DNA from 4 places in the Duganella sp. GW821-FHT07F09 genome. Region 1 is predicted to be linked to each of the others. Evidence: predicted binding sites of a transcription regulator. Region 1 holds the regulator's gene; each other region holds the start of a gene.
What was found. The regulator sigma-54, encoded in region 1, starts transcription at its own class of promoters, with help from an activator protein. The targets are predictions, from matches to a motif close to TGGCANGNAANCTGCTTT.

Region 1 (7,973 bases):
CGAAAAAGCCGACTCCAACAAGCCGACCGAGATTTCCTTCGACAACCTCGACGCCGACGACGTCAAGCAGATCAAGACCTTCACCGGCAACGTCGTGCTGACCCGCGGCACTTTGCTGATGAAGTCGCCGAAGGCGGTCGTCACCGAAGACCCGGAAGGCTACTCCTTCGTGGTGTTGACGGCCGGCGGTGGTACCCAGGCGACGTTCCGCCAAAAGCTCGACGGCGCCGGCGACCAGTGGGTCGAGGGCCGCGCCGACCGCATCGAGTACGACAGCAAGACCGAGCTGGTCAAGCTGTTCTCGAAGGCGCAGATCAAGAAGCTGGAAGGCAGCAAAACCGCCAGCCAGGTCGACGGCGAGTTCATCTCGTATGACAGCCGGCGCGAATTCTTCGCCGTGAAGAACACCCCGACCGGCGAAAGCAAGCCGGGCGCCGGCCGCAGCACGATGGTGATCCAGCCGTCGGTCAAGCAGGCGCCCGCGCCCGCACCGGCGACCAACCCAGCGGCGGGGAAATAAGCATGGAGCCAACATGCGGTAGCACCCTGATCGTGCGCGGCCTGCAAAAGACCTACGGCAAGCGCCAGGTCGTGCATGACGTGTCGCTGCAGGTCGAATGCGGCGAAGTGGTCGGCCTTCTCGGCCCCAACGGCGCCGGCAAGACCACCTCGTTCTACATGATCGTCGGCCTGGTGCCGTCGGACGCCGGCACCATCGACATCAGCGGCGTCGACATCTCCTCGCTGCCGATCCACCGCCGCGCCTCGCTCGGCCTGTCCTACCTGCCACAGGAGGCTTCGGTGTTCCGCAAGCTGACCGTGGAAGAGAATATCCGCGCCGTCCTCGAAATCCAGAAAGTGGACGGCAAGCCTTTATCCAAGGCTGCCATTGATGAACGGCTCAATACCCTGCTGGCCGATCTGCAAATCGAAAAGCTGCGCGAAAACCAGGCGCTGTCGCTGTCCGGCGGCGAACGCCGCCGCGTGGAGATCGCCCGCGCGCTGGCCACCAACCCGCGCTTCGTGCTGCTCGACGAACCTTTCGCCGGGGTCGACCCGATTGCCGTCATTGAGATCCAGCGCATCGTGCGCTTCCTCAAGGAACGCAATATCGGCGTCCTCATTACCGATCACAATGTGCGCGAGACGCTGGGCATCTGCGACCGCGCATATATCATCAACCAGGGCTCGGTGCTGGCTTCGGGCCGGCCGGACGACATCATCGCCGACGAGTCGGTGCGCCGCGTGTACCTGGGTGAACACTTCAGAATGTAATCGCGCCCCATGAAACAGTCATTGCAACTGCGCACGTCGCAGCACCTCGCGCTGACACCCCAGCTGCAGCAGTCGATCCGTCTGCTGCAGCTGTCCACGCTGGAGCTGCACCAGGAGCTCGAGCAACTGCTCACCGATAACCCTTTGCTCGAGCGCCTGGACGACCCGCTCGACCGTTCGCTGCGGCTGCTGTCCGACGGCGCCATCAGCCAGCAGGCGCCGTCCGGCGAGGCCCCGTCCGAAGGCCCGCCGAACCAGCAGGACGCGCCGGCGCCCGCCGACGCCGACAACTACGACGGCCCGGCCGCCGATACCGAAAGCACCAGCAGCGAGGCCGATGTCGACTGGAGCGACGCCGGCCGCAGCAAGGCTCCCGACGACGAGGACGCGCGTCCGCAACTGGAGGCCAACCACTGCACCCTGCGCGAGCACCTGATGGAGCAGATGCGCGTGACGGTGCTGGAGATGCGCGACCGCGCGCTGGTCGAGCTGATCATCGACGCGCTCGACGAGAACGGCTACCTGGAGGAGCCGCTGGAGGAGATCCACGCGCGCCTGCCGGAGGAACTGGAAGTCGACATCGACGAACTGCGCACCGCCTTGTCGATGCTGCAAAGCTTCGACCCGATGGGCGTGGGCGCGCGCAACGCCTCCGAATGCCTGGCGCTGCAGATCAAGCGCCTGCCCGGCATCGCGCTGGTGACGCGGCGCATGGCGCTGACCATCGTCGAAAACCATTTGACGTGGTTCGCCCAGCGCGACTTCAACAAGCTGAAAAAAGCGCTGGTGTGCGACGACGAGGACCTGCGCGAGGCGCAGGCCGTCATCCGTCTGTGCAATCCGCATCCGGGGTCGGCGTTCGCCTCGGACGTGTCGGACTACGTGGTGCCGGACGTGATCGTCAAGAAGTCGCGCAGCGGCTGGCAGGTCAGCCTCAACAACGACGTCATGCCGCGCCTGCGGGTCAACGCCATGTACGCCAACCTGCTCAAGCAGGGCAAAGGCGAGGGCCAGATGGGCGCCCAGCTGCAGGAGGCCAAGTGGCTGATCAAGAATATGCGCCAGCGCTTCGACACCATCCTGCGCGTGGCGCAAGCGATAGTAGAAAGACAAAAGAACTTTTTCTCGCACGGCGCCGTTGCCATGCGGCCCCTTGTGCTTCGCGAAATTGCTGATACACTGGGTTTACACGAGAGCACTATTTCTCGGGTGACGACTCAAAAGTACATGCTGACGCCGCACGGCATGTTTGAGTTGAAATATTTCTTTGGTAGCCATGTCGCCACCGAAGCGGGCGGTGAAGCAAGTTCGACGGCGATACGGGCACTCATCGTGCAATTGACAGGAGCTGAAGACCCTAAAAATCCTTTATCCGACAGTAAGATTGCGGACATGCTGGGGGAACAAGGCATGGTGATTGCGCGACGCACTGTTGCCAAATATCGCGAAGCGTTGAAAATCCCTCCCGTCAGTCTCCGCAAGTCTTTGTAGTTACTTGGTCACTGTGCGCCCGGCCGCAATGGGCGCGGCACTGACCGTAAGCGACATTTATCTTTAGGAGCGTGTATGAATCTGACCATCAGTGGACATCATCTCGAAGTGACCGCGGCCATCCGCGAATACGTACAGAACAAACTGGAACGTGTCACTCGTCACTTCGATCAAGTTATTGATATTGCTGTCATTCTGACTGTAGATAACCTTAAAGAGAAATCCAAACGCCAGAAGGCTGAAATCAATCTGCGTCTGTCGGGTAAAACCGTGTACGTGGAAAGCCTGTCGCAAGACCTGTACGCCGCGATCGACACCCTGGTCGACAAGCTTGACCGGCAGGTCATGAAATACAAATCCAAAGTTCAGCAGCACGGCCACGATGCGATCAAGCATCTCCCGGATAGCTACGAACCCGCTGCCGCCGCCCTATAACAACGGCCTCCGGCACCATCCAACAAAGGGCGCAAGGGCGCCCTTTTTTGTGTCCGCTTGTTGTGTCCGCTTTTGTCCCCTTTCGATTCGATGAAAATAATTTATCCCGTTTAGGTGGCGGTAGAATGGGGTTTTTCATCACGGGTTGCGACATCATGAGCGAATTGGTCCACACCAGCATCGTCAACGGCACCGGCTTCATCACGCTGGACCGGCCCAAGGCGTTGAACTCGCTGTCGCTGAAGATGCTGCGCGCGATCACGGCGGCGCTGCTGGCGTGGCGCGACGACTCCGCCGTCGCCGCCGTCGTCATCCGCTCCAGCAGCGAGAAGGCCTTCTGCGCCGGCGGCGATATCCGTTTCTTCTACGAGGCCGGGCGCGCCACGCCGCAGGCCGGCAGCGCGTTGCTCGAGGATTTCTTCACCGAGGAGTATGCGCTCAACCACCTGGTGCACGGCTATCCGAAGCCGTACGTCGCGCTGATGGACGGCGTGGTCATGGGCGGCGGCATGGGCATCGCGCAGAGCGGACCGGACAGCCGGGTGCGCATCGTCACCGGGCGCACGAAGATGGCGATGCCGGAGGTGAACATCGGCCTGTTCCCGGATGTGGGCGGCAGCTATTTCCTGTCGCGCGCGCCGGGCGGGCTGGGGCGCTATCTGGGCGTGACCGGCGTGACGATAGGCGCGGCCGACGCGCTGTATGCCGGCCTGGCCGATCACTATGTGCCGGTGGACGCGCTGGAGCCGCTGTACGCGATACTGGAATCGACCCCGGGCGCGGAACTGGTCGAGGCGATCGCGGCCTTCGCGGAGCCGTTCAAGGGCGCCGCCGGGGCGGGCAGGCTGGAGGCGCGGCGCGGCGATATCGACCGCCACTTCGGCGCCGGATCGGTGCCGGCCATCGTCGCCTCGCTGGAGGCGGACGGCGGCGAGTTCGCGCGCGCCACGGTGGCGATGATGGCGACCCGTTCGCCGTTGATGATGTGCGTCACGCACGAGTTGATCGAGCGCGGCGCGGGGCTGGACATGGCCGCTTGCCTGCGCATGGAGCGCGCGCTGGTGCGGCGCGCGTTCGAGAATGGCGGGGTGATCGAGGGCGTGCGCGCGCTGGTCATCGACAAGGATGGCGCGCCGGCATGGCAGCCGCCGTCGCTGGAGCGGGTGAGCGGGGAGATGGTGCGCGGCTTGTTCGAGCCGGTGTGGCCGGATTATGCGCACCCGCTGCGCCATCTGGCCTAGCGCCCCGCCGGTGTCCCCACCGCGCGCCGCGCGTCGCCGGCCATGTCGGCGCGGGCCGCCATGGAAGCGCGGCCGCCGAAATCACCTGGCATGGCTGACGATCGCGGCGGGAATGTCGTCCAAGGACAAAACACGATCGACCACGCCCAGTTTTACCGCCTCCTTGGGCATCCCGTAGACCACGCAACTGGCCTCGTCCTGGGCCAGCGTTGTTGCGCCCGCATCATGCATTTCCTTGAGGCCGCGGGCGCCGTCGTCGCCCATGCCGGTCATGATGATGCCCATCGCGTTGGCGCCGGCATACTTTGCGGCGGAGCGAAACAGCACGTCCACCGAAGGGCGGTGGCGGCTGACCAGCGGCCCATCGACGATTTCCACCAGATACTGCGCTCCGCTACGTTTGAGCAGCATGTGATGCCCCCCGGGTGCAATCAATGCCCGGCCTGGAACCACCCTGTCGCCACTCCTGGCTTCCAGCACCTCGATTTGACACAGGCCGTCGAGACGCTTGGCAAAGGCTTCGGTGAAGTGTTCCGGCATGTGCTGCACGATAACGATGCCCGGGCAAACCCGCGGCAGCGCGGTCAGCACGAACTCCAGTGCCTGGGTGCCGCCGGTGGACGTGCCAATGGCCACCACGGTTTCGGTGGTCTGGACGAGTGCGTGGCTGCCGGCTGCCAGGATCGCGTCGGCGGAGAGCTTGGGCGCGGGCTTGGGCGCCAGGACCCGTCGGGAGACACCGGCCATGTTGGCGCGCGCCGCAGCCTTGACGACACTCGACAAATCCTCCGAACTGTCCACCAAAAATTGCTTCAGCCCCAACTTGGGCTTGGCAACCACGCTTATCGCGCCGGCGGCGAGGGCCTTCATGGTGGTCGCCGCCCCCTTTTCGGTCAACGTGGAGCAGATCACCACGGGGATGGGGCGCTCCAGCATGAGTTTTTTGAGGAAGCTGATGCCGTCCATGCGCGGCATTTCCACGTCCAGCACAATCACGTCCGGCCAGTTGCGGGACATATGTTCCATAGCAAAAATTGGATCGATGGCGGCGCCGACGACCTCTATGCCGGGGTCCGCGGACAGCACGGCGGACAACACTTGGCGCACCGTGGCCGAGTCGTCGACAATCATTACTTTGATACGGCTCATGCCCAGGGGATACCTCTCAGCCATAGGGTTTGCGGTAAATGGAAGGCTTGACAGACTTGACCGCATCGGTAATGCCGTTCAAGTTTTCCGAATGACTCACGATGAACCACCCTCCCGGGCGCAGCCGCGCGAGCAGGCGCTGCGCCACCTGGCGTTTGGTTTCCGGGGTGAAGTAAATCATCACGTTGCGCAAAAAAATGACGTCGAACTCGCCGAGCGCCGGCAGCGGCGCATTGAGGTTGACCTGGAGAAATTGCACACGCGCCCGTAGAACCGGATCGATAAGGAAAGTGCCTTCATTGCGCCCCACGCCACGCCAACAATACTTCCGCAGCAACGCCCTGGGAATGCCTTGCTCGTCGGCGACGGGGTACAGGCCGGTCCGGGCCTTTTCCAGCATGCGCATGCTGATGTCGGACGCTACCAGCGCCCAGGGTTGGCCACCCAGTTTCTCGGCCATCGTCATGGCTATCGTATAGGGCTCCTCGCCACTGGAGCAGGCGCCGCTCCAAATTCGCACCGTGCCATGGCCGCGCAGTTCGGGGAGGATGACGTCACTCAAAAATTCAAAGTGCTTGGGTTCGCGAAAAAAATAGGTCTCGTTGGTGGTCAACAAATCCACCGCCACCTGCATCTCCTCCGGGTCCGTCCGCAGGCCATGGAAGTAGTCGCCATAACTGGCCTCGCCCCGTTCGCGTACCCGTTTGGCCAGGCGGCCGGCGACCAGCGGGCGTTTGGCATCCGCCATATGAATCCCCGCCACCTGGAAAATCATGTCGCGGAACAGTCCGAATTCATGCGCGGTCAATGTCGTGGTATTAACGTTGTTCATATGGTTTAGCGATACCCGCCGTGCTCTTCGCGCACCCCGCCAGCCAGATCGGCCATCTCCCCGACCGAGAGCACCTTGTCGACATTGAGGATGATCACAAAGTGTTCATTGATCTTGCCCATGCCAGCGACGAAGTCGGCACGGATGGCGGCACCGAACGACGGTGGCGGCTCGATCCGGGCCGCCGGGATTTCCAGCACCTCGTTGACCGCATCGACCATGATGCCCACGTCTTGTCTCTCGCCGTCCTCGGCCACCTCGATGATCACGATGCTGGTGCGCCGCGTGATCGCGGTGGGGGGCTTGCCGAAGCGCGCGCCGAGGTCGATCACCGGCACCACCGCGCCGCGCAGGTTGATCACGCCGCGGATGAACGCCGGCAAGCGGGGCACGGTGGTGAGGTGGCCATACTCGATAATCTCCTTGATGCCGGGTATGCCCACGGCAAAGGTTTCACTCGACAGCATGAAAGTCAGGTATTGCTGGTGGTGATCGGCCACGGTGGTGCCCGGGACAGTCGGCGGCGTGCCCGCGGCGGCGGGGCTTGTGCCGATTGTGGCGACAGCGCTCACAGTCCGCCTCCTTAGTAGCGGACAAAGTCGGCCGGAGCCAAGTCCGCGGCCCTGCCCTGGCGAAGCAGCGCTCCCGGCGCGGTGGCTCTGCGCGCCGCCGCCGGGCGCACGGTGGCGGCGCCGGTCGCGCCCACGTCGGCCACGGTAAAGAATTGCATCAACCGCTGCAACTGTTCGGCCTGGCCGCCCATTTCCTCCGACGTCGCGGCCAACTCTTCGGAGGCGCTGGCGTTCTGCTGCGTGGCCCGGTTCACTTGCTCCATGGCGCCGTTGATCTGGCCTATGCCCGCTGCCTGCTCGGAACTCGAGGCGGCGATCTCCTGCACCAGGTCCGAGGTCTTCTTGATGGTGGGCACCATGCTGTCGAGTAATTGCCCGGCGCGCTCGGCCTGTTTGACCGAGTTGATGGCCAGGTTGCCGATCTCTTGCGCGGCCACTTGGCTGCGCTCGGCCAGCTTGCGCACTTCGGCGGCCACCACGGCAAAGCCCTTGCCGTGCTCACCGGCACGGGCGGCTTCAATGGCGGCGTTCAAGGCCAATAGATTGGTCTGGTAGGCGATATCGTCGATGATGCCGATCTTTTGCGCGATCGACTGCATGGCCGCGACCGTGGTTTTGACGGCGGTGCCGCCTTCGTTGGCTTCGTCGGCGGCCTTGGCGGCCATGTCGTCGGTGACCTTGGCGTTTTCGGTGTTCTGGCCGATGGTGGCCGACATCTGTTCCACCGATGCCGAGGTCTCTTCGACCGCGGCGGCCTGCTCGGAGGCCCCCTGCGACAGGCTTTGCGCGGTGGCCGAGACTTCCTCTGAGGCCGAGGACAAGGCTTCGGCGGCGTTGCGCACCTCGCCGATGACTTGCCCGAGTTTGGCCACGGTGTTGTTCAAGGCTTGCTTGACCTGGTCGAAGGAGCCCTGGTAGTCGCGGGTGACGACTTTGGTCAGGTCGCCATTTTCCAGCGCTTGCGCCACCTCGATGGTG
Region 2 (7,973 bases), on a different contig from region 1:
CCTGCGCCATCGCGCCCAGCTTGAACTGCACGGCGCCGGCCAGCATCAACGACGGCAGGTGGCCGGGCGCCACCTTGAGCACATGCTGCAGCGGTTCGAGCGCGGCGGCGGTGTTGCCCTGGCTATATTCGAGCAGCGCCTGCGTGTACGGCAACAGCAGGCTGCCGTTGGCGGCCTTGCGGTACAGATCGAGTTCGGCCTTGGCGGCGTCGTACTTCTTCTGCTCGATGTACAGATAGGTTTTCTGCAAGTGGGCGTCGCCGTGGGAAGGATCGACCTGGAGCGCGGCGTCGTAGGCCATGGTGGCCGAGTCATAGCGCCCCTGCGAGCGTTCGAGGTTGCCCTTGAACATCAGGGCGTCGAGGTCGGCCGGGTGGTCGCTGGACGCTTGCGCAGCCAGCCGGTTCGCCTCGGGCAGGTCGCGTCCCAATGCGGCGGCCTGGGCCAGGCCGACGGTGGCGGCGGCGTCCTTCGGCCGCAGCCGCAGCGCCGCCGCGAATTCCGCGTTGGCCTCGGGCAGGCGCCCCATGCCCAGATAGGCGTGGCCGCGCCGCGTCAGCAGCTCCGGCCCGGGCTTGTCGGCCGCCTCGGTTTCCTTCAGCACCGCCTCGAACTTGCTCTGCTGGATCAGCGAGCGGGCCAGCACCGGCAGCGCGGTCTGGCTGTCGACGCCAAGGCTGACCGCCTTGCGCGCCTCTTTTTCCGCCGACAGCGGATCGCCGGCGTCGTTGTAGACGCTGGCGAGCATCAGGCGCGCCTGGGCATTGCCGGCGTCGACCTGCAAGGCGTTTTTCAACTGGATGATGGCACCCTTGTTGTCGCGCTTGAGGTGCATCTGGCGCGCCTCGGCGATCAGTTCGGGCGCCGTTTGCTGCTTGCCGCAGCCGCCCAACGTGGCCAGGGCCAGCAGGCAGGCCAGGCCGCCCGATGGCGTGATTTTGTTGCCGAACGCACGCATAGCGGCTTCCTCCAGACATTTTGATGCCAATCACCAAACACGTAAACTATACATCGATTTGACAATAAAGTTAAAATAATTGCATTATAAGGATGGAAATTTACAACGCTGGAATGCGGTCCGCGGGCGATCCGAGTACTTTGGGGCGGGCGCCAGCGAATCACATTGTCGGGTCCGCCAGATTCGACTATGATTATCAATATAATAATTAACCGTCCGTTACAGCGGCCTTGGCTGCATTCCAGGAGGAGAAGATGACCGTGTCCGAAAAACAGGCCGACCCCGTGGCCGGCGCCGTCGCGCGCAGCCGCGAGATGGTCGACATTCCCGATACCAAACCCGACAACCTGGTCGAGCTCACCGTCGACCAAAAGGTGTTCGGGCTGCGCATGGTCGATACGCCCCAGGGCCGCAACAAGGCCAGCGTGTTGATCAACAAAATGTATTCGTGGCGCGGCTACGCCGGCGCCCATACCCTGGCCGACGACCCCAACCGCATCACCCTGACCTCCACCCACCATGGCGAGGTGGTCGGCACCTTGACCCTCGGCATCGACTCGGCTATCGGCATCCTGGCCGACGAGATCTTCAGGGACGAGATCGAGGCCTTCCGCCAGCGCGGCGCCAAGGTGTGCGAGCTGACCAAGCTGGCCTTCGACCCGGCCGTGCAGTCGAAGGCGATGATGGCCTCGCTGTTCCATATGGCCGTGTGCTTCGCCCGCGACCTGCACCACTGCACCGACCTGTTCATCGAGGTCAACCCGCGCCACCGGCGCTTCTACCAGCACATGCTGGGCTTCCGCCAGCTGGGCGAGCCGAAGACCAACCCGCGCGTGAACGCGCCGGCCCATTTGCTGTGGGTGGGCTTCGACTATGTGAGCGAACAGATCCGGACCTTCGGCGGCAGGGGCGAGGCCGCCGCCGGCGAACGCTCCTTCTACCCGCTGTTCTTCTCCACCCGCGAGGAGGCCGGGATCATCAACCGGCTGCGCGGCATCGACGCCGAGCCCGGCAAGCAGCCATGATCCGCGCCGCAATACTGTCGGATTTCTTTACAGTCCCGATCCACCGCGCTTCACGATTTCCGCTAACACTTTGATTTAAAACAAGATATTGAGGTGGATCAATGCTGGCCCGAATCATGCTTATATGACACAAGACCGCTTCCACGGTTACGAGCATTCACGGGGCATTTCAATTAGGGGGAGTATATGAAACGATTCAATTTCGGCAAACGCGTGGTGATGGCGGCATCGGGGGTGGTGCTGGCGCTGGGCATGGCGTCGGCGCACGCGGTACCGCAGTTCAGCATCAATCCGGCGGCGCTCGGCCTTGGCGGGCCGGCGGGACCGATCACGGCGGACGCGATCGGCGGCACCTCGTCCGAACTGCTGCACACCATCGGCAACACCCACGAGGGTCAAGGCTGGCTGAGCTACAGCTCGTTCCGCCTCAATTCGGCCAACCTGGCGGCCAACGTCACCGGCCTGAACTTCTTCTACGGCATTTACGTGAAGTTCACGCTCAAGGACGTTGTCACCACCGGCACCATCAACACGCCTAACAGCGTCAACACCTTGACCGAACTGAACTTCGAAATGTTCGCCGATCCGGGCAACGCCAATGTCTTCACCGCCGCCACGCTGGGCTCGGAAGCGACCATCTCCGGCGAGGCCGACGACATCCGCTTGGGTTTTGGCGGGTTGATTTCGGGCACCTCGTCGTTTAACAACCTGTTCGGCGCCGCGCTCAATGCGAACACCACGTTCACGCTGACCGACGATGGCAAGCTGTTCTTCGTTGGCCCGGTGCCGTTCTACGACATGACGTTCAACGGCTTTAACAACACCACCCAGGGCGCGGCCATCGATGGCGCCGGCAATATCGCCATCAACGACGCCTCCGGCACCACCGACTTCAACCGGGTGCCGGAACCGGGCTCGCTGGCGCTGCTGGCGCTCGGCCTGCTCGGCGTCCACGCGGTCAATCGCCGCCGGCAAGGCGCTTGATACACCGTTAGCGCGAACCAGACAGCCCGCCCGCCAGGACGGGCTGTTTTTCAATCCGCCACCGATAGTGGAGTAACATAGATCAGATGCGCGTTCCCGATCAACTCATCGAATGTCTGCTGGAGGCCGCCCGCTGGTCCGCCTCGGCCGACAATATGCAGTCCTGGCGCTTCGACTGGGACGGCGCCAGCCTGCGGCTGATGTTCGTGCGCCGCGTCGACAGCGAGGGCGCCTTCGGCATCGACAGTCCGGCCACCCTGCTCGCCTTCGGCGGCGTGATCGAGAACCTGCACCAAATGGCCGAGAGCACCGCCTGCCAGTTGTACGAGGCCACCATCTTCCCGCGCGACGACGACCCGGCCTGCGTGTTCCGCTGCCGCATCGACGCCACCGGGCCGCTGGCCACCGCCGGCTGCCGCGACCATCCGCTGTTCCAGCGCCACACCAACCGGCTGCCGTACGCGAACCGTCCCCTGCCGGACGACGCCGTCGCCGCGCTGGCCGCGCTGGCCGAGGGCGAGGCCCGCTGCCGCCTGCTGGTCGAGCCGCACGAGGTGCGGCGCTGGGCGCGCCTGGTAAGAACCGGGTCCGAGCTGCGCTTTCAAAACCGCCTGGCCCATACGGCGCTCGACGCCAGCCTGCGCATGACCGAACGCGAGGCCGCGCGCGGCGACGGGCTCGACGTCGCCACCTTCTTTCTGCCGCCGGGCGGCAAGGCCATGCTGTCGTACACCCGCAGCTGGCCGCACATGGCCATGCTCAACCGCGTGGGCCTGTACAAGATGTTCGCCGCCATCGAGGCCGACCTGGTCAGCAAAGGCCCGGGCCTGCTGCTGGTGACCGGCGCCGCCGGGGCCCGGGGCGCGCTCGACGCCGGCCGCCTGCTGTTGCGTGCGTGGACCAGCCTCAACCGGCAGGGCCTGGCGGTGCAACCGTATTACGTGGTGCCCGATCAAATCTTCCGGCTCGAGGACGGCAGCGTGCCGGAAGCGTCGCGGCCGGCCGCGCGCGCGCTGGCGCAGGCCTGCCAGATCGAACTGCCGGCCGGCGCGGTGCTGTATATGTTGTTGCGCGTCGGTTATCCCAAGAAGCCGGCGGTGCGCTCGCGCCGCCTCCCGCTGGAGCGGGTATCGTCCATCACCGCGAACCAAACCGCCGTCGATCCGGCGCCCAAGCCGTCCACCGGTTGAGTCTTCGCCCGATCTTTCCAACCCCCGTAACACCATGACAGCAGCGCGTGACGCCGTGCCGCGGCCGTGCGCCGGCACGCCTTCCCACAACCCGTCGACAAGGAACTTTTGGATGGAAGACTTCACGGCGTCCGCCGGGTTGCCTCCGCGCCGAATCGCGCGATACGGACCGGCCATTGTCGCGGACGTCGTCGCCAGCATGGCGCCCACGTGGCAGCCCTATCCCGATCCGCCGTCGGCCGCGGCGTTCGGCATCCACTTCGGCAACAGCACCGCCGGACGCCGCGCGGCGGCCGCGCTGATCAACCGCATGTACCGCTGGCGCGGCTACGGCGACAAGCATTTCCTCGAGCCGCACGCCGGCCACCTGACCCTGAACGCGGCGTCGGCCGAGGCGCTGCTGGCCACGGTGACCCTGCGCATCGATTCGGCCGCCGGCCTGCTGGCCGACGATACCTTCCGCGACGCCATCGACGGCTACCGCCGCGCCGGCGCCCGCGTGTGCGAGGTGACCAGGCTGGCGCTCGACCCGCTGGCCCACACCCGGTTGGCGCTGGCGTCGCTGTTCCACATCCTGTACATCCACGCGCGCAAGACGCACCTGTGCGGCGACGCCTTCATCGAGGTCCATCCGCGCCACCGGCGCTTCTACGAGCAGATGCTGGGTTTCCGCCACGTGGCCGGCAAACGCCACAACCTGCGCGTCGACGCGCCGGCGCACTTGCTGCATCTGGATCTGGAATTCATGGGGGCGCAAATCGCCCGTCTGGGCGGCAGCGGCGCCGGCAATCAGATGGCGCGGCGCTCGCTCTATCCTTATTTTTTCAGCGCCGCCGAGGAGGCCAACATCGCCGCCGTGCTGACGTCGATGGTGTGACCCTGGCGCGGCGGCACCCGGCCCTGCGTCTCGCCGGCGCCAACGCCATGGGAAGCGAGTCGGCGCGCCGGCACGGCGGCCAGCGCTGTCAGGGTGGCGCCGATGGCGTCGGCGCGCAGGATGGAATCGACCGCCACCTGACGGATCGCGTTGGCGGGCATGTCGGGACACAGCGCGTCCGTCGGTTCCTGCGCGATGGCGGTGCCGCCGGCGGCCTTGATGGCGCGCAGGCCGTCGGTGCCGTCGTCCAGAAAGCCGGACAAAACCGTGCCGACGACCCGTTCGCCGAACTCGGCGGCCGCTGAAGCGAACAAGGGATTGATGGCGGGCGCGATCAGATTGGGGTTGCCGCTCTCGGTCAGCCTGACGCGCACCTTGCCGTGATCGTTGACGATGGTGAGATTGCGGCCGGGTGCGGCGACCAGGATGGTGCCGGGTTCCGCGTACTGGCCGTCGATGGCGTGCGATGCCGGCAGGCGGCAGCTTTTGGCGAGCACTTGGAGAAGTTCATTGCCCTGGGGGCCGACGTGCATGGCGATGAGTACGGGCGCGGGAAAGTCCGCAGGCAGCTCCGCGCATATCGCCTCCAGCGCCGGAATACCTCCCGCGGAGGCGCCCACCACCACTACCCGTTCCATCATCGTTCTCCTTGGCCAGCGGTTGACGGCACCTAAGGAACTTGAAAATTGCCGTAACTCAATGAAATTATACCAAAAAGTCTTACAAATGGCTTAAGTCGTCAGTATGGCGCGGAACGGTGGTTTTTCTCTGTACGCTGGCCCTCTTATGCCCGCGAAGATTCGGCGGTCTGGGCCCTCCGGGCCAGGTTCATCGCCAGCCGCAACTGGAAGCGCGGCGCGCCCAGGTCCCAGGGCGTGAAGCGCGGCAGCTGATACAGGTCGCCGGTGCGTCCACCCCAGGCGGTCGACACCGCGCCCTCGAAACCGAGTTCGCGCACGATACCGACATGTTCGGCGCGGTAGTCGACATTTGGCTTCCCGTTCGGATAAGCGAACAGCGGCACCGGCGCGCCGGTCAGCGTTTCGAGCCGCCGCTTGCCGGCCGCGATCTCGTCGCCCGCCTGCCGCGCCGGAATCGCCGCCAGGATCGGATGGTTGACCGTGTGGGCGCCGATGCCCATGCCGGCGGCATGCAGCTGGCGCACCTGCCCGCTGCTCATCATCAGGTCGCGGGCCAGGCCGTAGTCCGCCTCCCCGGCCAGGCGCTCGACCATGGCCAAGCGCTGCTCCATCGGCAGGTACTTGAGATGGCCGATCAGGGCGCCAATGGCGGCCCGCCGCGCCCCGGGGCCGTCCAGCGGCAGCAGGCCGAGACCGGCCGTGCGGGCGTCGAACCGCGCGCCGGGTGCCTCGGGCGCTTTACGCACCAATTCGATCACGGTGTCGTTCCACATGCGGCCGCCATCAAGGAAGCCGGTGGCGACGAAGAACGTGGCCGTCAGCCCGAAGCGCTGCAGGATGGGGAGCGCCTCCACCGCGTTGTCGGCGTAGCCGTCGTCGAAGGTGATGCAGGCGGCGCGCGGCGGCAACCGCCCGGCGCGCATCAGGCGCACCGCCTCGTCCAGCGCCAGCACGTTGAACGAGGACTTCAGCAAGCCGAGCTGGATCGCGAAGGCTGCACGGTCTATCTCGCCCGGGAACAAGGGATCGGGCGCTGCCAGCACCCTGTGATAGATCATGATGCTCAGGCCGCGACGGCCGCCGGGCGACAGCAGGCGCAACAGCGGCCGCGTCGGCAGTGGCGGCGAGCCGGTGATGCCCGCGCCCGCGCTCATGTCTGCGCCACGCCGGCGTCGGCGCCGGCGTCCGCGTGCCGGTCCACCGCCCGCGCCATCGGACGGCGTTGCGGCGCGGCCTGCCGCGCCACCAGGATGCGCGTCGCCACCATGGCCGCCATGATCATGTACGGCACGTCGAAATAGGCCAGGCTCAGGAACGCGCCGCCGACGGCGAAGCCCACCAGGCTCACCTGCAGCATGGTGGCCAGCCGCAGCGCCCAGTCCAGCTCCGGCACGCCCTTGGCCTGGCGCACGATGGCGCTGCCGGTGCGCCAGATCATCACGCCCAGCGCCAGGTACAGCGCCAGGCCCATCCATCCATGCTCGCCCAGCACCTGGAAGTAGATGCTGTGGGCCGCGTGCACGTCCGCCGGGATCGGCGCGTAGCGCGCGAACACCTCGCCGTCGTAGATCTCGAAGCCGCCGCCCAGCAGGCGGTCGTTGGCCAGGTTGAACGCCATGCGCCAGGCGTTGATGCGGCCCATGGCGGACGTGTCCTCCTGGTAGGTGTTGATGGTGTCGATGCGCTCGTGCCATTGCGACGGCATCAGCAGCACCATCAACGGCACGGCCATCGCCAGCAGCACGCCCAGCGGCAGCTTGTTGCGGCTCTTGAGCCACAGCACCGTGGTCATCGCGACGATCGCCAGCGCGGCGCCGCGCGAATACGAGCCCAGCGAGGCCAGCGCGCACAGCAGGATGGCGGCGAGCAGCGCGCCCTTGGCCCAGCGCGGACGCACGTTGCCGATCAGGTAGTACATCAGCGGAATGACGATCACCAGGGCCAGCGCCACCTCGTTGTTGCCGTCGATGAAGGTGCCCTCCGGCCCCCACACGCGGAAGTTGCCGCCGCTGCGCAAGGTGAAAATACCGCCCTTGACGCCGTAGAATCCCAGCGACACCACCACCGTCCACACCAGCCATTCGATTTCCTGGCGGGTGCGCACCAGCATCATCACCACCGCCGTCATGCCGAAGATCTTGTACACCTTGATCCACTGCGTGGTCACCACGTCGACGCCGTGGATCGAGAACAGCGACGTCACGCTCATCCAGCCCATGAAGGCCAGGAACACCCAGGTGACCGGGTGGGCCGGCAGGCGGTATTTGTCCTTGTGCAGAAACATGGAGGCGACGATGG
Region 3 (7,973 bases), on a different contig from region 1:
CAGCGCGGAGGAGGCGGTGGGACAGACGGTGATGTTCACCGGTATTGACAACGTCGTGACGGCGAAGCGTATCGTCGGCATCGCGCCGGAGCTGCGTTTCCGTTCATTGCGGGAGAAGCCGAACGCGGTCGCTTATGACCTTTGGACCGCCGGGACGGTGCTGAGTTTGCGCGCTTCCGGTGTCCCGGCGGATATCGAACGCGCAGCGCGTGAGCTCTGGCCGAGTTATTTTCCCGATGCGATTCCGCGCACCTACCGCGCCGCCGACGTCCTGGCCGTCAATTATGAAGAGGATGCGCGCCTGGCGCGGTTGCTGGCGGTGGCCACGGGCATCGCGTTGGTGATCGCGGCTTTCGGCACTTACGTCTTGTCTGCCAACACGGTGCAGCGGCGGGCGCGCGAAATCGTGCTGCGCAGGCTGCACGGGGCGCGCCGCACCGACATCGGTCTGCTGGTGTTGCGGGAGGTGGGGGTGCTGCTGCTGGCGGCCGCCGTGCTGGCGCTGCCCATCGCGGCTGTGGCGATCAACCGCTACCTGGCCGGCTACGTGGAACATGCGCCGATCGGCTACTGGACGTTACTTCTGGCGCTTTCGCTGACTTGGGCGATCGCGCTGATCGCGATCGCGCGCCATACCTGGCTCGCGATGCGCATGGTGCCGGTGCTGGCATTGCGCATGTGAGTGCGCAATGCCCGTCGACCGCTTACATTGGCATGTATGGGCTGTTGGCGTATGGCGCGCCTGCCAGCTCGAACGCGCGGCGGATCAGGGCTTTCCAGTCGATGGACTTGGCCATCGGCGCCGCGATGGCTTGCTGGGGGGCGGGGTAGGTGATCATATAAACTCCTTTGTACGGCTTTTTGCGATAACTGCAGTCTAGCCGCTCCCCAGATATAAATGTAATTTTAAATTCCGATATTCGATATTCAGGTTGTCTATGACCTCTGTCATTTGAACCCGGGCCGGGCCTTTGGTTGCTACAGGCTGGCGAGGAGCTTGAACTGCGCCGCGCGACGGCGCGAAACCTCGATCCGCAACCCTTCGCGCAATGTCAGATCCAGCCCGCCGGTGTCGTTGGGCGTCACCTGCTCGACGTCATCGAGGTTGACGATGTGGCGGCGGCTGGCGCGGAAGAAGCGCTGCGGATCGAGCCGCTCTTCGAGCTGGTTCAGGGACCGCGGCAGCAGCGGCTTGTGCTGGCCGAAGTACACGCGCGTGTAATTGCCCTCCGACTCGAACAGCCGCACGTCCTGCAGGCTGACGAACCAGCATCGCTCGCCGTCCTTGATGAACAGTTTTTTCGCCACCGTGGGCATGACCGCGCCCGCCGCCGCCGAGTATTCCAGCGTGCGCCGAAGCCTCGATGCACAACGCCGCAAAGCGGCCGCCATGCGCGCCGCCTGGATCGGTTTTTGCAGATAATCCAGCGCGTTGACCTCGAACGCTTGCAGCGCATACCGGTCGAACGCGGTCGTGAAGATGACCTCCGGCGGCTCTTCCAACGCCGCCAGCATATCGAAGCCGCTGCCCCCGGGCATTTGCACATCCAGGAAAACCAGGTCGGGTTTGAGCGCGGCGATCTGCTGCACGCCGTCCGCCGCGTTGACGGCTTCTCCCACGATCTCCACTTCGGGGTGCGCCGCCAGAAGGCGCCTCAGTTCGGCGCGCGCCAGCCGCTCGTCGTCGATTAATAGCACCCGCATCACGCGGCCTCCGGCAAGGTCATTGTCGCCCGCACCCAACCGCTGTGTTCCGTCAAATCGAGATTGGCGCCGGAACCCAGTACCAGTGCCAGTCGTTTGCGGGTGTTGACCAGGCCGACCTTGGTCGAGTTGGCGAAGGGGAGTATCGCGCCCAGGTTGGCGATCTCGATGCGAATCATGCCGTCGTCGGCGCGGTAGGCGCGTATCTTGATCTCGCTGCCGGTGGGGTTGGCCTCGACGCCGTATTTGACCGCGTTCTCCACCAGTGTTTGCAGTGCCATCGGCGGGATGCGCACTTGTTCGAGCCCCACTCCGATGTCGACCCTGACCTGCATGCGTTCCTCGAAGCGTATTTTCTCGATCGCCAGATAGGCTTGCACGGCTTCGACTTCCGCCGACAGCGGCACCGTGTCGTACTGGCCCGACTGCAAGGCATAGCGCATCACGCTTGCCAGTTGATCGACCATTTGCGCTGCCGCGTCCTGGTCTTCGTAGATCAGGGCGCGTACGCTGTTCATGCTGTTGAAGAAAAAATGCGGATTGACCTGTGCCTGCAAGGCGCGCAGTTCGGCATCCTTGGCGCTGATCTCCAGCCGCAACGCTTCGGCTTCGAACCGGTTGGCGCGGCGCACCGCCAGTACCGACATATAGCAGGTGTTCCACACCAGATGGATGGTCCACCACGAGATCAGCGCGCCGGGAAGCCAACCGATGCCACGCACCGGGCCAAATGGTTTGATGATCAGGAAGCCGACGTATTGAACACCAGTATGGATGGTGCCGAGTACCAGGATGGCCACGGCGATGGTTTTCCAGGTGATCCGGATGCCATTGCGGATGCGCCGCTTCAGCATCCGGTGCCAGATGTCGGAGATCACCAGGCCCGCCACCGCTCCCCAGTAGCCTACCGCCAGCATGGCCAATGGGCGCGGACTGGTTGGCGTCATGGACACCATCATGATCGGCAGGGCGTTCCAGCCGACCAGCTGCAACAGCCAGTACCAGTTGAAACGGGCGAGCAGCGGGCGGTCGTTCTTCATATGGGACTTAGTTCAGGAATTGGTCGATCCGATCATACATCCAGGCCGGATCGTCGTACATGATGAAGTGGCGGGCGTTGTCCGACAGTTCCACCTTGACGCCGGCGAGCCGCTGGTACTGGGTGTTGTACGTCTGTTCGAACATCGGTTTGACGCCGTAGTCCTTGTAGGCGATCCAGCTGCCCAGCACCAGCGTGGGCGCCTTGATGCGGCTGACATCCTGGCGCAGGTCATCCGACATCAGGTCGGCCATCGCATTGATGACGGTGACGCGGTCGGAACGCTTTCCCCAGGCCGCGACGCGGTCGATGTCTTCCTGTTTGGTGACCATCGTGCGCAGCATTTGTTGTTGGCCGGCGGCGGCCGTCGCGGCGTCCTGCGTCATCATCTGTTTACGCATGCCTTCGCCCATTTCCTTCAGCTGGGCGCTGGTGGCGCTCGGCATTTGGGTGGCGCCCAGGGCGGGCAGGGAGTCGACGATGATCAGGCGGCCCACCTGGTCTGGGTGGTCGGCAGCAAGCTTCAGGCCGAGAAAGCCGCCGAGGCTATGGCCGATGACGACTGGCTTCTTCAATTTTTGGGTGGAGATGTAGTCGCTCAGTTGCTGTTCGACTGCCAGCAGCAGTGGCCCTTCGATGGCGGGTACGCCTGCGAAGCCGGCCAGCGTCAGTACGTGGCATTGGTATTTGCCGCCGTCGCAGTAGTGCGCCACTGTGCCGTCCCATACCTCGCCGGACGAGGCCAGACCGGGGATCAGGATAAGCGGCGCGCCGGTGCCGGTGACTTTTACCTGAAAGGCGGAGGGCGCGGCGCTGGCGGTGGCCGACAGCAGCAAGCCTGCGATGAGGGTGATGGCGGTGGGCAGACGGGTGAACGTGCTTCGTTTCATGGGTTGATTCCTCCTGTACCGCTATCCTAATGGCGCGCCGAGGTAACGGGGGCGATGAAGTGACGAACGGTCGCCGGCCATGATGAGTGGCGCGTTCCACCGTTCCACGTAGGGCGGATTAGGCGGAACGCCGTAATCGGCCATACATGAGTCGCCGACGGAGCTGAGCTTGGCCGATTACGCTGCGCTGATCTGCCCTGCGTGATTCCGTGGCGCCGCGTTTGCAGTGGCGTGATTTAATTTGATTGAACGCTGTCTGCTTCGGTGCGCAATCTGCGCCACAATGTGGTGCGGCTGATTCCCAGATAATCGGCGGCGGCGTCGCGGCGTCCTCCGAACCGGGCCAGTATCTCGGTAGCGCTTTCGACGCGTGCCGGTTTTATCGGCGCGGCCGGTTCGATATGAGTCGTCGGCGTTTCCAATTCCGGCGCCACGCTGAGAACAAACGCCGGCGTCAACGCCTGCAGCGGTTCGGCGGCGAGAAACAGGGCCAAACGCTCCGTCAGGTTGCGCAGCTCGCGCACATTGCCCGGCCAGTCGTAGCGCCGCAGCAGCGGTGCGCAGGCGTTCATCTCCGCGTGCAAATTCGGATGCGGGCGCGCGCCCAGCGATGCCAGCGCGTTCTTCAGGGACCACTCGGCCAGCGTCATCACGTCTTCCGTACGTGCCCGAAGTGGCGGCAGCGACAGCCGCAGCACCGCCAACCGGTAAAACAGGTCGGCGCGGAAGCGGCCTTCGCGCACGCGCTGTTCCAGGTCGCAGTGGGTGGCGCTGATGATGCGCACATTGACCGGAATCGGCCGCGTGCCGCCGACGCGCACCACTTCCCGTTCCTCCAGCACGCGCAGCAGGCGGGTTTGCAGCGCCAGCGGCATCTCGCCGATTTCATCGAGGAACAGCGTGCCGCGATTGGCCGCTTCGAACAATCCGGCATGGCCGCCGCGCCGCGCGCCCGTGAACGCGCCTTCCTCGTGGCCGAACAACTCCGATTCCAGCAGCGATTCGGCGATGGCGCCGCAATTGACGGCGACGAAGGGCCGGTTCTGTCCAAGGCTGCGCGGGCTTTCGCGGTGGATCGCTTGCGCCACCAGTTCCTTGCCGGTGCCCGTTTCGCCTTGTATCAGTACCGTGGCCGGCGATTTCGCATACAGCACGACGGACTGCCGCAGCGTCTCCATCGCCTCCGATTCGCCGCGCAGATCGTTGAGGCCATGCCTGGCGCGCAGGGTGTCGGTCACCACCGCGCCGCGCGTGCGCGCGCGGTGCGATTCCAACTGCGTCAGGCGCGCCATTTCCAGCGCGTCGTCGAAGGCGTGGCGGATCGAGGCGGCGGAGTAGACGAACACTCCGGTCAGTCCCGCTTCCTCGGCCAGGTCGGTGATCAGGCCTGCGCCGACGATGGCCTTGATGCCGGCCGCTTTCAGGTCGTTGATCTGCGCCCGCGCGTCTTCCTCGGTGGCGTAGGTGCGCTGCGCGACATCGAAGCCGAAGGTGCCGGCGAATTCCGCCAGCTCCGGCAAACGCTCCTGATACGTGATGACCCCTATCTTGTCCGATACGCGTCGCGCGCGTGCCAGCGCCTGCATCACGTCGAAGCCGCTGAACTTGGCGATCACCACCGGCACCGACAGGCGGCCTTTCAGATATGCGGCGTTGGAGCCGGCGGCGATAACGGCGTCGCAGCGCTCGGTGGCCATGCGTTCGCGGATATGGCGCGCCGCTTCGTCGAAACCGAGGTTGATCGGTTCTATCGTGGCGAGGTTGTCGTATTCCAGCGTGATGTCGCGGAACAGGTCGTACAGGCGCGACACCGAGACGGTCCAGATGACCGGTTTATTGTCGGGATCGAAGGGCAGGGGCATGGAATGTCGCATGATCCAATTGTAGCGCAATCGTTGCATGATATGTTTCGGCGTTTCACGGTGAAACAAAAATGAAACATTAAAAAAAGCTAAGTGTTTGATTTATATGAAAGGATCGGGTGGCATGCCCCTTGCAATAACATTGCAACTTCAATGCAATGCTGAAAGGTCACAACATGAGTCAATATTCCGCGGGCGCCGCCTTCCGCAAAGCTGTTCAGGAAGAATCCCCGTTGCAGGTGGTCGGCGCGATCAACGCCAATCATGCCCTGCTGGCCAAACGCGCCGGTTTCAAGGCGATTTATTTGTCGGGCGGCGGCGTGGCGGCGGGTTCGCTCGGCCTGCCGGACCTGGGCATCTCGAACCTGGATGACGTGCTGACCGACGTGCGCCGCATCACCGATGTCTGCGATCTGCCGCTGCTGGTCGATGTGGATACCGGTTTCGGCGCGTCCGCGTTCAATGTCGCGCGCACCGTCAAGTCGATGATCAAGTTCGGCGCCGCCGCGATGCATATCGAAGACCAGGTCGGCGCCAAGCGCTGCGGCCATCGTCCGGGCAAGGAGATCGTGTCGAAGCAGGAGATGGTCGACCGCATCAGCGCCGCCGTCGACGCGCGCACCGACGATAACTTCGTCATCATGGCGCGGACCGACGCGCTGGCGGTCGAGGGACTGGACGCGGCGATCGAACGCGCCGTCGCCTGTGTGGAAGCGGGCGCCGACATGATCTTCCCGGAGGCGATGATCAGCCTCGATATGTACAAACAGTTTGCCGCCGCCGTCAAGGTGCCGGTGCTCGCCAACATCACCGAATTCGGTTCGACGCCGCTGTTCACGGTGGACGAATTGCGTGGCGCCGATGTCGGCCTGGTGCTGTATCCGCTGTCCGCCTTCCGCGCCATGAACAAGGCCGCCGAAAACGTCTATGGCGCGATCCGCCGCGATGGCACCCAGCAGAACGTCGTCGATACCATGCAGACCCGCGCCGAGCTGTATGAGCGCATTAACTATCACAGCTTCGAGCAAAAGCTCGACGCCTTGTTTGCGGCGCAAAACGCGACCCAGAAAAAATAACAGGAGACCAGACATGACCGAGACCACCTTCAAACCAAAAAAATCCGTCGCGCTGTCGGGCGTCACCGCCGGTAACACCGGGCTGTGCTCCGTCGGCAAAACCGGCAACGACCTGCATTACCGTGGCTATGACATCCTGGACGTGGCCAACTCCTGCGAGTTCGAGGAAATCGCCTATCTGCTAGTGCACGGAAAACTGCCCAACGAGGCGGAACTGCGCGGCTACAAGGCCAAGCTGCGCTCCCTGCGCGGCCTGCCGCAGGCGCTGAAGTCGGCGCTGGAGGCGCTGCCGGCGTCGGCGCACCCGATGGACGTGATGCGCACCGGCGTTTCGGTGCTGGGCTGCGTGCTGCCGGAGAAGGACGACCACAACGTGCCGGGCGCGCGCGATATCGCCGACCGCCTGATGGCGTCCTTCGGTTCGATGCTGCTGTACTGGTATCACTTCAGCCACAATGGCAAGCGCATCGACGTGGAAACCGACGACGATTCCATCGGCGGCCACTTCCTGCATTTGCTGCACGGCTTCAAGCCGTCCGACAGCTGGGTGCAGGCGATGCACACGTCGCTGATCCTGTATGCGGAACACGAATTCAACGCGTCGACCTTCGCCGGGCGCGTCATCGCCGGCACGGGGTCGGACATCCACTCGGCCGTCACCGGCGCGATCGGCGCGCTGCGCGGCCCGAAACACGGCGGCGCCAATGAGTTCGCGTTCGAGATCCAGAAGCGCTATGAGAATCCGGATGAAGCGGAAGCGGACATCCGCAACCGGGTCGCCAACAAGGAAGTGGTGATCGGCTTCGGCCATCCGGTGTACACGATCTCCGATCCGCGCAATGTCGTCATCAAGGAAGTGGCGCGCAAGCTGTCGCGCGAAGGCGGTTCGATGAAAATGTTCGACATTGCCGAACGCCTGGAGACCGTGATGTGGGACGTCAAGAAGATGTTCCCGAACCTGGACTGGTTCTCGGCCGTGTCGTACCACATGATGGGGGTGCCGACGGCGATGTTCACGCCGCTGTTCGTCATCTCGCGCACGTCCGGCTGGGCCGCGCACATCATCGAACAGCGCATCGACAACAAGATCATTCGTCCGAGCGCGAACTACGTCGGCCCGGAAGATCTGCAATTCGTGCCGATCAAGGACAGGAAATGATGAATACCTTATTCCGTAAGCCCTTGCCGGGCACCCGGCTGGATTACTTCGACGCGCGCGCCGCCGTCGACGCGATCCAGCCAGGCGCCTGGGCCAAACTGCCTTACACGTCCCGCGTGCTGGCCGAGAACCTGGTGCGCCGCTGCGATCCGGCGACGCTGAATGCCTCGCTCGGCCAGTTCATCGAACGCCGCCGCGACCTGGATTTCCCGTGGTTCCCGGCGCGCGTGGTGTGCCACGACA
Region 4 (7,973 bases), on a different contig from region 1:
TGCTGGTCGTGTCGGAGAAATTCCTGCGCGAGCACAACCTGACGCCGCTGGCCAAGTTCTCGTCGTTCGCCGTCAAGGGCGTGCCGCCGGAAATCATGGGCATCGGTCCGAAGTTCGCGATCCCGGACGCCTGCAAGGCCGCCGGCATCACCCAGGACCAGCTGGACTGGATCGAACTGAACGAAGCGTTCGCGGCGCAGGCGCTGGCCGTCATCGGCGACCTGGGCCTGGATCCGGCGAAGGTGAACCCGATGGGCGGCGCGATCGCCCTGGGCCACCCGCTGGGCGCGACCGGCGCCATCCGCGCCGCGACCGTGGTGCACGCGCTGCGCCGTAACAACCTGAAGTACGGCATGGTGACGATGTGCGTCGGCGCCGGCATGGGCGCGGCCGGCATCATTGAACGTGTATAAAGCGCGCGTATAAGCATGTAATCAAAAAGAGGGCGCTGCGGGTCAACCACGGCGCCCTTGTCATATGGAGCTAGCATGGATATTTTGAGCAGCAAGGAAAACGGCATCCTCACCCTGGAATTCAACCGTCCGGAACGCAAGAACGCGATCACCGCCGCGATGTACCAGACCATGGCCGACGCCATCAACGAAGCGGAGCAGGACAGCGCCGTGCGCGCCATCCTGATCGTCGGCAAGCCGGAGATCTTCACCGCCGGCAACGATCTGGAAGACTTCATGAAGACCGCGCCATCGACCGGCGCCATCGAAGACCGTTCGGTTTACAAGTTCATGATGGCCTTGAGCGGCATCAGCAAGCCGGTGGTCGCCGCCGTGGCCGGCGCCGCCGTCGGCATCGGCACCACGTTGCTGATGCACTGCGACCTGGTCTATGCCGCCGACACGGCCAAATTCTCGATGCCGTTCTCGCAGCTGGGCTTGTGCCCGGAATTCGCCTCCAGCGTGCTGCTGACGCAAATCGCCGGCTACCCGCGCGCCGCCGAAAAGCTGATGCTGGGCGAAGCGTTCCTGGCGCAGGAAGCGCTGGAGATGGGGCTGGTGTCGCGCGTGTTGCCGGCCGCCGAATTGCTGGCATTCGCGCAAGGGCAGGCTGTCAAGCTGGTGGCCCTGCCGGCCAGCTCGATCCGCGCCACCAAGCAGTTGATGAAAGCCAGCCGCAACGCCTTGGTCAGCGAAACCATCACCGCCGAGAACAAGCTGTTCAGCGCGATGCTGACGGCGCCGGAGGCGAAGGAGGCGTTCACGGCGTTCTTCCAGAAGCGCAAGCCGGATTTCAGCCAGTTCTCCTGATTGCGCACAGCGGGCCCGTTCCGTTGACGATTTCATCGTCATGTCATATTAAAAACCTAAGCTTGCTCCCTCTCAAATGATTGGAGCAAGCATGACTTCATCGATTTCGCGTCGCAGTTTCCTGGCCCAGGGTGGGGTGTTGGTGGGCAGTTCTGCGTTGGGCGGCCCTCTGTTGCTTGGGGGCTGTGGCGGCGGCACCGCCCCCATCGCAATCGGTGTCAGCGAGAATGAACGGCCCAAGATGCCGTCGGGAATACAGTTCGGCGACATCACGGACAATCGGGCGATCATCTGGAGCCGGAGCGACCGCAACGCGCAGATGATCGTCGAATACGACACCAGCGACCGTTTCAACAACGCCAGCCGCATCGTTGGCCCCACTGCCAGCGATGCCACCGATTTCACGACCCGTGTCGACCTGGGCGGCTTGCCCGCCGGCCAAACGGTATTCGTGCGCGTGCGCTATGTGGATCCCAACAATTCGAAAATCGAAAGCGAAACCATCTCGGGCCAATTCAGGACCACGCCTGCTGCCGATGGCGCCAAGGCCGTGCGTTTTCACTGGAGCGGCGACCAGTGCGGCCAGGGCTGGGGCATCAACACCGAGTTTGGCGGCATGAAAATCTATGAAGCGATGCGTTTGCGCGACCCGGACTTTTTCATCCACAACGGCGACACGATTTATGCCGACGGACCTATCCTGGCCCAGGTCACGGCGGAAAACGGCCAGGCCTGGCGTAATCTGGTCACGGAAGAAGTCAGCAAGGTCGCGGAGACGCTGAAGGAATTCCGCGGCCGCCATGCCTACAATATGATGGATGCGAACTTCCGCAAGTTCGCCGCCCAGGTGCCGCAGGTCTGGCAATGGGACGATCACGAAGTGACGAATAACTACAGCGCCGCCAAGGATTTATCGGCCGATGCGCGTTACACCGAAAAAAGCATTGCGACCCTCACCACCCGTGGCCGTCGCGCCTTCCTCGAATATGCGCCCATGCGCTATTACAAGCAAAGCGAACCGCAGCGCATTTATCGCACCATCTCGCACGGCCCGCTGCTGGACGTGTTCGTCGTGGACATGCGCAGCTACCGGGGCCCGAACAGCACCAACCTGCAAACCGGGGAAGACGCCAGTTCGGCATTCCTCGGTAGTGAGCAGATGGAATGGCTGATCGCCGGCCTGAAAGCCTCGACCGCAACCTGGAAAGTCATCTCCGCCGACATGCCCATCGGCCTGAACGTCGGCGACGGCAAGAACGCCCAGGGTGAAGCGTTATGGGAAGCGCTCGCCAACGGCAACGACGGCCTTCCCCTCGGCCGCGAACTGGAAATGGCCCGCCTGCTCAGCAGTATCAAGGCGGTCCCCAACGTCGTCTGGATCACCACCGACGTCCACTACTGCGCCGCCCACTATTACGATCCCGCCCAGGCCCGGTTCACGAACTTTTCCCCATTCTGGGAATTCGTCGCCGGCCCGATGAATGCCGGCACCTTCGGCCCGGGCGTGCTCGACAAAACCTTCGGCCCCACCGCGGTGTTCTCGAAAAGCCCGCTGATCCAGAACTCCTCGCCGTTTGCCGGCTACCAGTTCTTCGGTGAAGTCAATATCGACCCGCGAACCAAGGCGATGAAGGTCGAGCTGTTCAACCTCGACGGCGTCTCGCAATTTGCGCAGACGCTACCAGCGGCGGGTGTAGCGTAGGCAGTGCCGTAATCCAATAAGTGGGGGCGGAAAGTAGGGGCGTTGCCTCCTTCCGGTGACCATTTGGCGCGTACCAACCCTTCCTTCGGCGGTTGGCCCCGGGGGAGGGAGGGGGCTTGCATTATTTGCTATAATGCGGCGCCTCCTCTTCCTCCATTGTCAATGAACATACCCCGCCGCTCGCCGGCTCCAGGATTCGTCCGCGCCGCTCTGCTGATTCTTGCCGTTATTGCCCTCACCATCAGTTTCACAGGCGTCATGTGGACCGACTCGGTCGATCTGGCGCACCACTACGCGCTGGTGGTGCGGCTGACGGAACATGGCAACGGGCCGTTTCCGTTCGATACCAGCCTGGGGGAAATGAATGTCTACCCGCGCCTGGCGCATCAGATGGCGGCCGGTGTCGGGCGCCTGTGGTCGTCGCCCCTGATGGGCATGCAAACGCTGGCCGTGCTGAGCATGGTGCTGGGCTGGGCCGGCCTGGCATGGCTGATCAGCAGCCTGCCGCAACGCATGGCCGCCGTCACGGCGCTGGCGCTCGCCGCGTTGTTCGCCGCCAACCACTATACTTTGCGCATGCCGCTGCAGGGCGATGAGTTGTTCGGGAACTTCTTTTACCCGCAATTGCTCGGGCAAACGCTGTTTATCGCCATCCTCCCGCTCAACCTGTTTCTTGAAAAGAAAGCCGTGGCCGCGTGGCTGCGCTATGGGCTGCTGGTTCCTGCGGTTTATCTGCTGACCGGCATACATTTGCTGCCCGCCCTGACATTGCTGGCGATGATGGGATTGATGATCTGCACCGAGCTGCTGGTGATGTGGCGTCGCCGACAGCCCGGCCTGGCCGCCACCGGCGCGATCGGGGCCGGTCTCCTGCTGTCGGCGCTTGGCGCGCTGGCCAGCCATCCCGGCTTTGCGGTGATGCGGGAGATCAGCAAGCAGAACGGCTATATCGCGTTGCGCCATCTCGACAGCACGGTGGCGCTGATGTCGTACAGCGGCGCGGTCGCGCTCGCGTCGGCCACGCTGGTGCTCTGCTGGGCGCGCCGGCAGGGCGAGGCGCCGCTCCTGGCGCTCAAATACATCGGCTTGTACGGGCTGGCCGTTTCAGGCTTGTGTCTGGCGCAGGGGCTGGCCTGGCCGTTCGGCTTCGGTTCGGAATACGCCATGCGTAAATATGTGTTCTCGCTCGATACGGTGGCGTTGATCGAGCTGGCGGTGCTGCCGGCCCTGTTACTCGCGCGCAAGGTGGAAGTGGCCGGTGCCCGTTGGTATGCAGTGTTGCAGTATTGCCTGCTGCCGGCGGGACTGACGGCGCTTGCGTGCCTGACGATCACCTCCAGGCCGGTCGTTCGTCCCACCCAGCAGTTGATCGCGCTGGAAAGCGGCGTCAAGACGCTGCGGGAGCGTATCGGGCGTCCCGAGACCGGCAAATACGATTATGTGATTGGCGTCAACAACAGTTCCGCGGTCATCGACTACATGATGTCGATCAGCCAGTTGCGCCTGGCGCGTCTGGAAAATCCGAACGCCGCCAGCCTGCTGTTTCAACGCGACATCGATAACTGGGCGGACGTGGACCGCATCGTCACGGCGGAAAACGGCGGCTACGACCAGTACCCGGCGTGCCGCGTAGGCGCCCCGCTGGGCGCTCTGGTGGCGCTCAAGGCGGAATGCCTGCTGCGCCAAATCCGTGACAGCGCGCGCATCGAATTGACGGACGCCAATAAAATTTTCCTGTGCACCACGCACGGGATCAGCGCGCGCGAGGGCGGCGGCTCATGGACCGATTCGCGTGAAGCAACGCTGCGCTGTCCGCTGCCGCAAGGCGGCGGGGCGCCGGACCGGGTTGATGTCGAAGTCCATGCCTTCCGCGGGGATGTCGCCGACATGCGCGCGCTGGTCTGGGTGGAGGGGCAGCCGAAGCGGCAATGGACCGTCGGCGGATCGCGCCCGCAGACGCTGTCGCTGCCGCTCGGAGGTCAGGCCGCGCGGGAAGCTGTCATCCGCTTCGAAATCCCCGACGCCCGCTCACCGCAAGAGCTGGGCTTGGGCGACGACCCCCGCAAGCTCGGCTTGTTTGTGCGCGCCATCGAGTTCAAGGACTAGCGCGGCCGCACCGCCATGGTCCCCGGTTGCCCTCAGTAAACGGCGGATTGATGTGGGGTGCCGGGATTTTCGGTGTTTTCAGCTACTATGACTAAGCTTACGCAAGCGAACGCCTTGCCGACATCTTCCGGGACACCCGCTGGCCTCTTGGCTGCGGGTACGGATCCTGCTTTATCATCAAGATAATAGAACATCCCCGGCGCCTCGGCAGTGTTGCTGCCTTCGTCCCCGTGCAATACTTACCGAAAGGCACTATCGAATGGCCATCCGCGTCGCCCTGCACCATAAAACCAGCTACAAATTCGACCGTTTGGTCACGCTTTCACCGCACGAAGTGCGCCTGCGCCCGGCGCCGCACGCGCGCACGCCTATCCTGTCGTATTCGCTGAGCATCACCCCGGCGCAGCACTTCCTCAACTGGCAGCAAGATCCATACGGTAACTACATCGGCCGCGCGGTGTTCCCGGAAGCGACCAAGGAGCTTGACTTCACGGTCGACCTGATCGCCGACATGACGGTCATCAATCCGTTCGACTTCTTCCTCGAGGACTATGCCCAGCATTTCCCGTTCGACTATCCGGAAGCCCTCAAGATCGAGCTGGGCAGCTATCTGCACTTCGAGGAAGATCCCGAGGTCGTCGAGTGGATCGCCACGGCACGCCGCGACATCCTCAAAAAAGACCTGATGACGAACGACTTCCTGGTCGCCATCAACCAGCGCCTGCAGGGCGACATCGGCTACCTGGTGCGCATGGAGCCTGGCGTGCAAACCCCCGCCGAAACGCTGGAGAAGCGTTCCGGCTCGTGCCGCGACAGCGGCTGGCTGCTGGTGCAGATCCTGCGCGGCATGGGGCTGGCCGCGCGTTTCGTGTCCGGTTACCTGATTCAATTGAAGGCCGACCAGCAGGCGCTCGACGGTCCGAGCGGCACCGATGTCGACTTCACCGACCTGCACGCGTGGGCCGAGGTCTACATCCCCGGCGCCGGCTGGATCGGCCTCGATCCGACCTCCGGCATGCTGGCCGGCGAGGGCCACATCCCGCTGGCGTGCACCGCGATCCCGTCGTCGGCCGCGCCGGTCAGCGGCTTCACCGACGTCGCCGAGGTGGAATTCCACCACGTGATGACCGTGACGCGCATCCACGAAGACCCGCGCGTGACCAAACCCTACGCCGACGCCGACTGGCACAAGATCGACGCCCTTGGCCAGCAGGTCGACTACGACCTGCAAGCGATGGACGTGCGCCTGACCCAGGGCGGCGAGCCGACCTTCGTCTCGATCGACGACATGGACGGCGCCGAATGGAACACCTTGGCGCACGGCGACAAGAAGCGCGAGCTGGCCGGCGAGTTGATGCTGCGCCTGAAAAACCACTTCGCCCCCGGCGGCATGCTGCATTACGGCCAGGGTAAATGGTATCCGGGCGAGCCGCTGCCGCGCTGGGCGCTGAACATTTTCTGGCGCACCGACGGCCAGCCGATCTGGCGCAACAAGGCGCTGTTCTCCGACGAGAAAAAGGCCGACGGCTACGGCGCCGACCACGCCAAGCGCTTCACCGAGGCGCTGGTGAGCACCCTCGGCCTGCCGTCCGACAGCCCGATTCCGGCCTACGAGGACGTATTGCTGCAAGCCCGCCGCGAGGAGAACCTGCCGGTCAACCTCGATCCGCTCAAGGCCGACCTGAAGGCGCCGGAGGAACGCCGCCGCCTGGCGCGCCTGCTGGAAAACGGCTTGGGCGCGGTGGCCGGCTATGTCGTGCCGCTGAAACCCGAGGAACTGGCCGACGACGCCCGCGCGCGCCTGTCGATCGCCTTGCCGACCACCTGGCGCACGTCGGCCTGGCCGCTCAAGCGCGAACACCTGTACCTGATCGAGGGCGAATCGCCGCTCGGCCTGCGCCTGCCGCTGAACGCGCTGCCGTGGGTCCAGCCTGAGGACGAGGAGCCGGAATTCGACCGCGATCCGTTCGAACCGCGCGGCCCGCTGGCGCCTGCGGCCAAGGGCGATGGCGTGCCTTCCCACGCGGAGGTCGACCTGGCCGCCCGCAAATCGGCCGCCAAGAAGGTCGATCCGGCCCCGGCGCCGCGCGAGGTGATCCACACCGCGCTGTGCGTCGAGGTGCGCGGCGGCCGCCTGCACGTGTTCATGCCGCCGCTCAAACGCATCGAGGACTACCTGGCGCTGGTGACCGCGATCGAAACCACCGCCGCCCACCTGAACATGAAGCTGTGGCTCGAAGGCTACCAGCCGCCGCGCGATCCCCGCGTCAAGCTGCTCAGCGTGACCCCCGACCCCGGCGTCATCGAGGTCAACGTGCAGCCGGCGGCCAGTTGGAAAGAGCTGGTACACAACATGACCACCCTGTATGAGGAGGCGCGCAAGACCCGCCTGGGCACCGAGAAATTCATGAACGACGGCCGCCACACCGGCACCGGTGGCGGCAACCACGCGACCCTGGGCGGCGCCACGGTCGCCGACAGCCCGATGCTGCGCCGTCCGGACCTGCTCAAAAGCTTGATCACCTACTGGCAAAACCACCCGGCGCTGTCGTACCTGTTCTCCGGCACCTTCATCGGCCCGACCAGCCAGGCGCCGCGCGTGGACGAGGCGCGCGACGACAACCTGTACGAACTGGCCATCGCCTTCCAGCAAATGGACAAGGTGCTGCCGACCCTGCACGAGGGCGACAAACCGTGGATGGTCGACCGCCTGCTGCGCAACCTGCTGGTCGATTTGACCGGCAACACGCACCGCTCCGAGTTCTCGATCGACAAGCTGTATTCCCCCGACGGGCCGACCGGCCGTCTCGGTCTGGTAGAATTCCGTGCCTTCGAGATGCCGCCGCACGAGCGGATGAGTCTTTTGCAGATGCTCTTGCTGCGGGCCCTGGTCGCGCGTTTCT

Region 2: pepA (flocculation-associated PEP-CTERM protein PepA) is a predicted target of sigma-54. The motif match lies at 2,089-2,106, and genes of this name have one in related genera.
Region 3: prpB (methylisocitrate lyase) is a predicted target of sigma-54. The motif match lies at 5,616-5,633, and genes of this name have one in related genera.
Region 4: AC07P1_RS25905 (transglutaminase family protein) is a predicted target of sigma-54. The motif match lies at 5,226-5,243, and genes of this name have one in related genera.

What each region holds. Positions count from the first base shown of each region.
Region 1 covers NZ_JBWKQJ010000016.1:89,951-97,923, forward strand. Annotated here, with positions in the region: gene lptA (lipopolysaccharide transport periplasmic protein LptA) at 1-520, shown strand, start outside; gene lptB (LPS export ABC transporter ATP-binding protein) at 523-1,275, shown strand; gene AC07P1_RS30475 (RNA polymerase factor sigma-54) at 1,285-2,766, shown strand; gene hpf (ribosome hibernation-promoting factor, HPF/YfiA family) at 2,842-3,201, shown strand; gene AC07P1_RS30485 (enoyl-CoA hydratase/isomerase family protein) at 3,357-4,442, shown strand; gene AC07P1_RS30490 (protein-glutamate methylesterase/protein-glutamine glutaminase) at 4,524-5,591, opposite strand; gene AC07P1_RS30495 (CheR family methyltransferase) at 5,608-6,423, opposite strand; gene AC07P1_RS30500 (chemotaxis protein CheW) at 6,429-6,995, opposite strand; gene AC07P1_RS30505 (methyl-accepting chemotaxis protein) at 7,007-7,973, opposite strand, start outside.
Region 2 covers NZ_JBWKQJ010000005.1:354,176-362,148, reverse strand. Annotated here, with positions in the region: gene prsT (XrtA/PEP-CTERM system TPR-repeat protein PrsT) at 1-958, opposite strand, end outside; gene AC07P1_RS15965 (GNAT family N-acetyltransferase) at 1,213-1,983, shown strand; gene pepA (flocculation-associated PEP-CTERM protein PepA) at 2,170-2,967, shown strand; gene AC07P1_RS15955 (hypothetical protein) at 3,054-4,157, shown strand; gene AC07P1_RS15950 (N-acyl amino acid synthase FeeM domain-containing protein) at 4,270-5,034, shown strand; gene AC07P1_RS15945 (chemotaxis protein CheB) at 4,974-5,675, opposite strand; gene AC07P1_RS15940 (polysaccharide deacetylase family protein) at 5,819-6,829, opposite strand; gene AC07P1_RS15935 (putative O-glycosylation ligase, exosortase A system-associated) at 6,826-7,973, opposite strand, start outside.
Region 3 covers NZ_JBWKQJ010000004.1:659,464-667,436, forward strand. Annotated here, with positions in the region: gene AC07P1_RS14315 (FtsX-like permease family protein) at 1-682, shown strand, start outside; gene AC07P1_RS14320 (hypothetical protein) at 705-839, opposite strand; gene AC07P1_RS14325 (LytR/AlgR family response regulator transcription factor) at 979-1,704, opposite strand; gene AC07P1_RS14330 (sensor histidine kinase) at 1,704-2,744, opposite strand; gene AC07P1_RS14335 (alpha/beta fold hydrolase) at 2,752-3,633, opposite strand; gene prpR (propionate catabolism operon regulatory protein PrpR) at 3,870-5,507, opposite strand; gene prpB (methylisocitrate lyase) at 5,672-6,571, shown strand; gene prpC (bifunctional 2-methylcitrate synthase/citrate synthase) at 6,585-7,730, shown strand; gene acnD (Fe/S-dependent 2-methylisocitrate dehydratase AcnD) at 7,730-7,973, shown strand, end outside.
Region 4 covers NZ_JBWKQJ010000011.1:38,000-45,972, forward strand. Annotated here, with positions in the region: gene AC07P1_RS25885 (acetyl-CoA C-acyltransferase) at 1-413, shown strand, start outside; gene AC07P1_RS25890 (enoyl-CoA hydratase) at 489-1,262, shown strand; gene AC07P1_RS25895 (alkaline phosphatase D family protein) at 1,339-2,964, shown strand; gene AC07P1_RS25900 (hypothetical protein) at 3,127-5,070, shown strand; gene AC07P1_RS25905 (transglutaminase family protein) at 5,330-7,973, shown strand, end outside.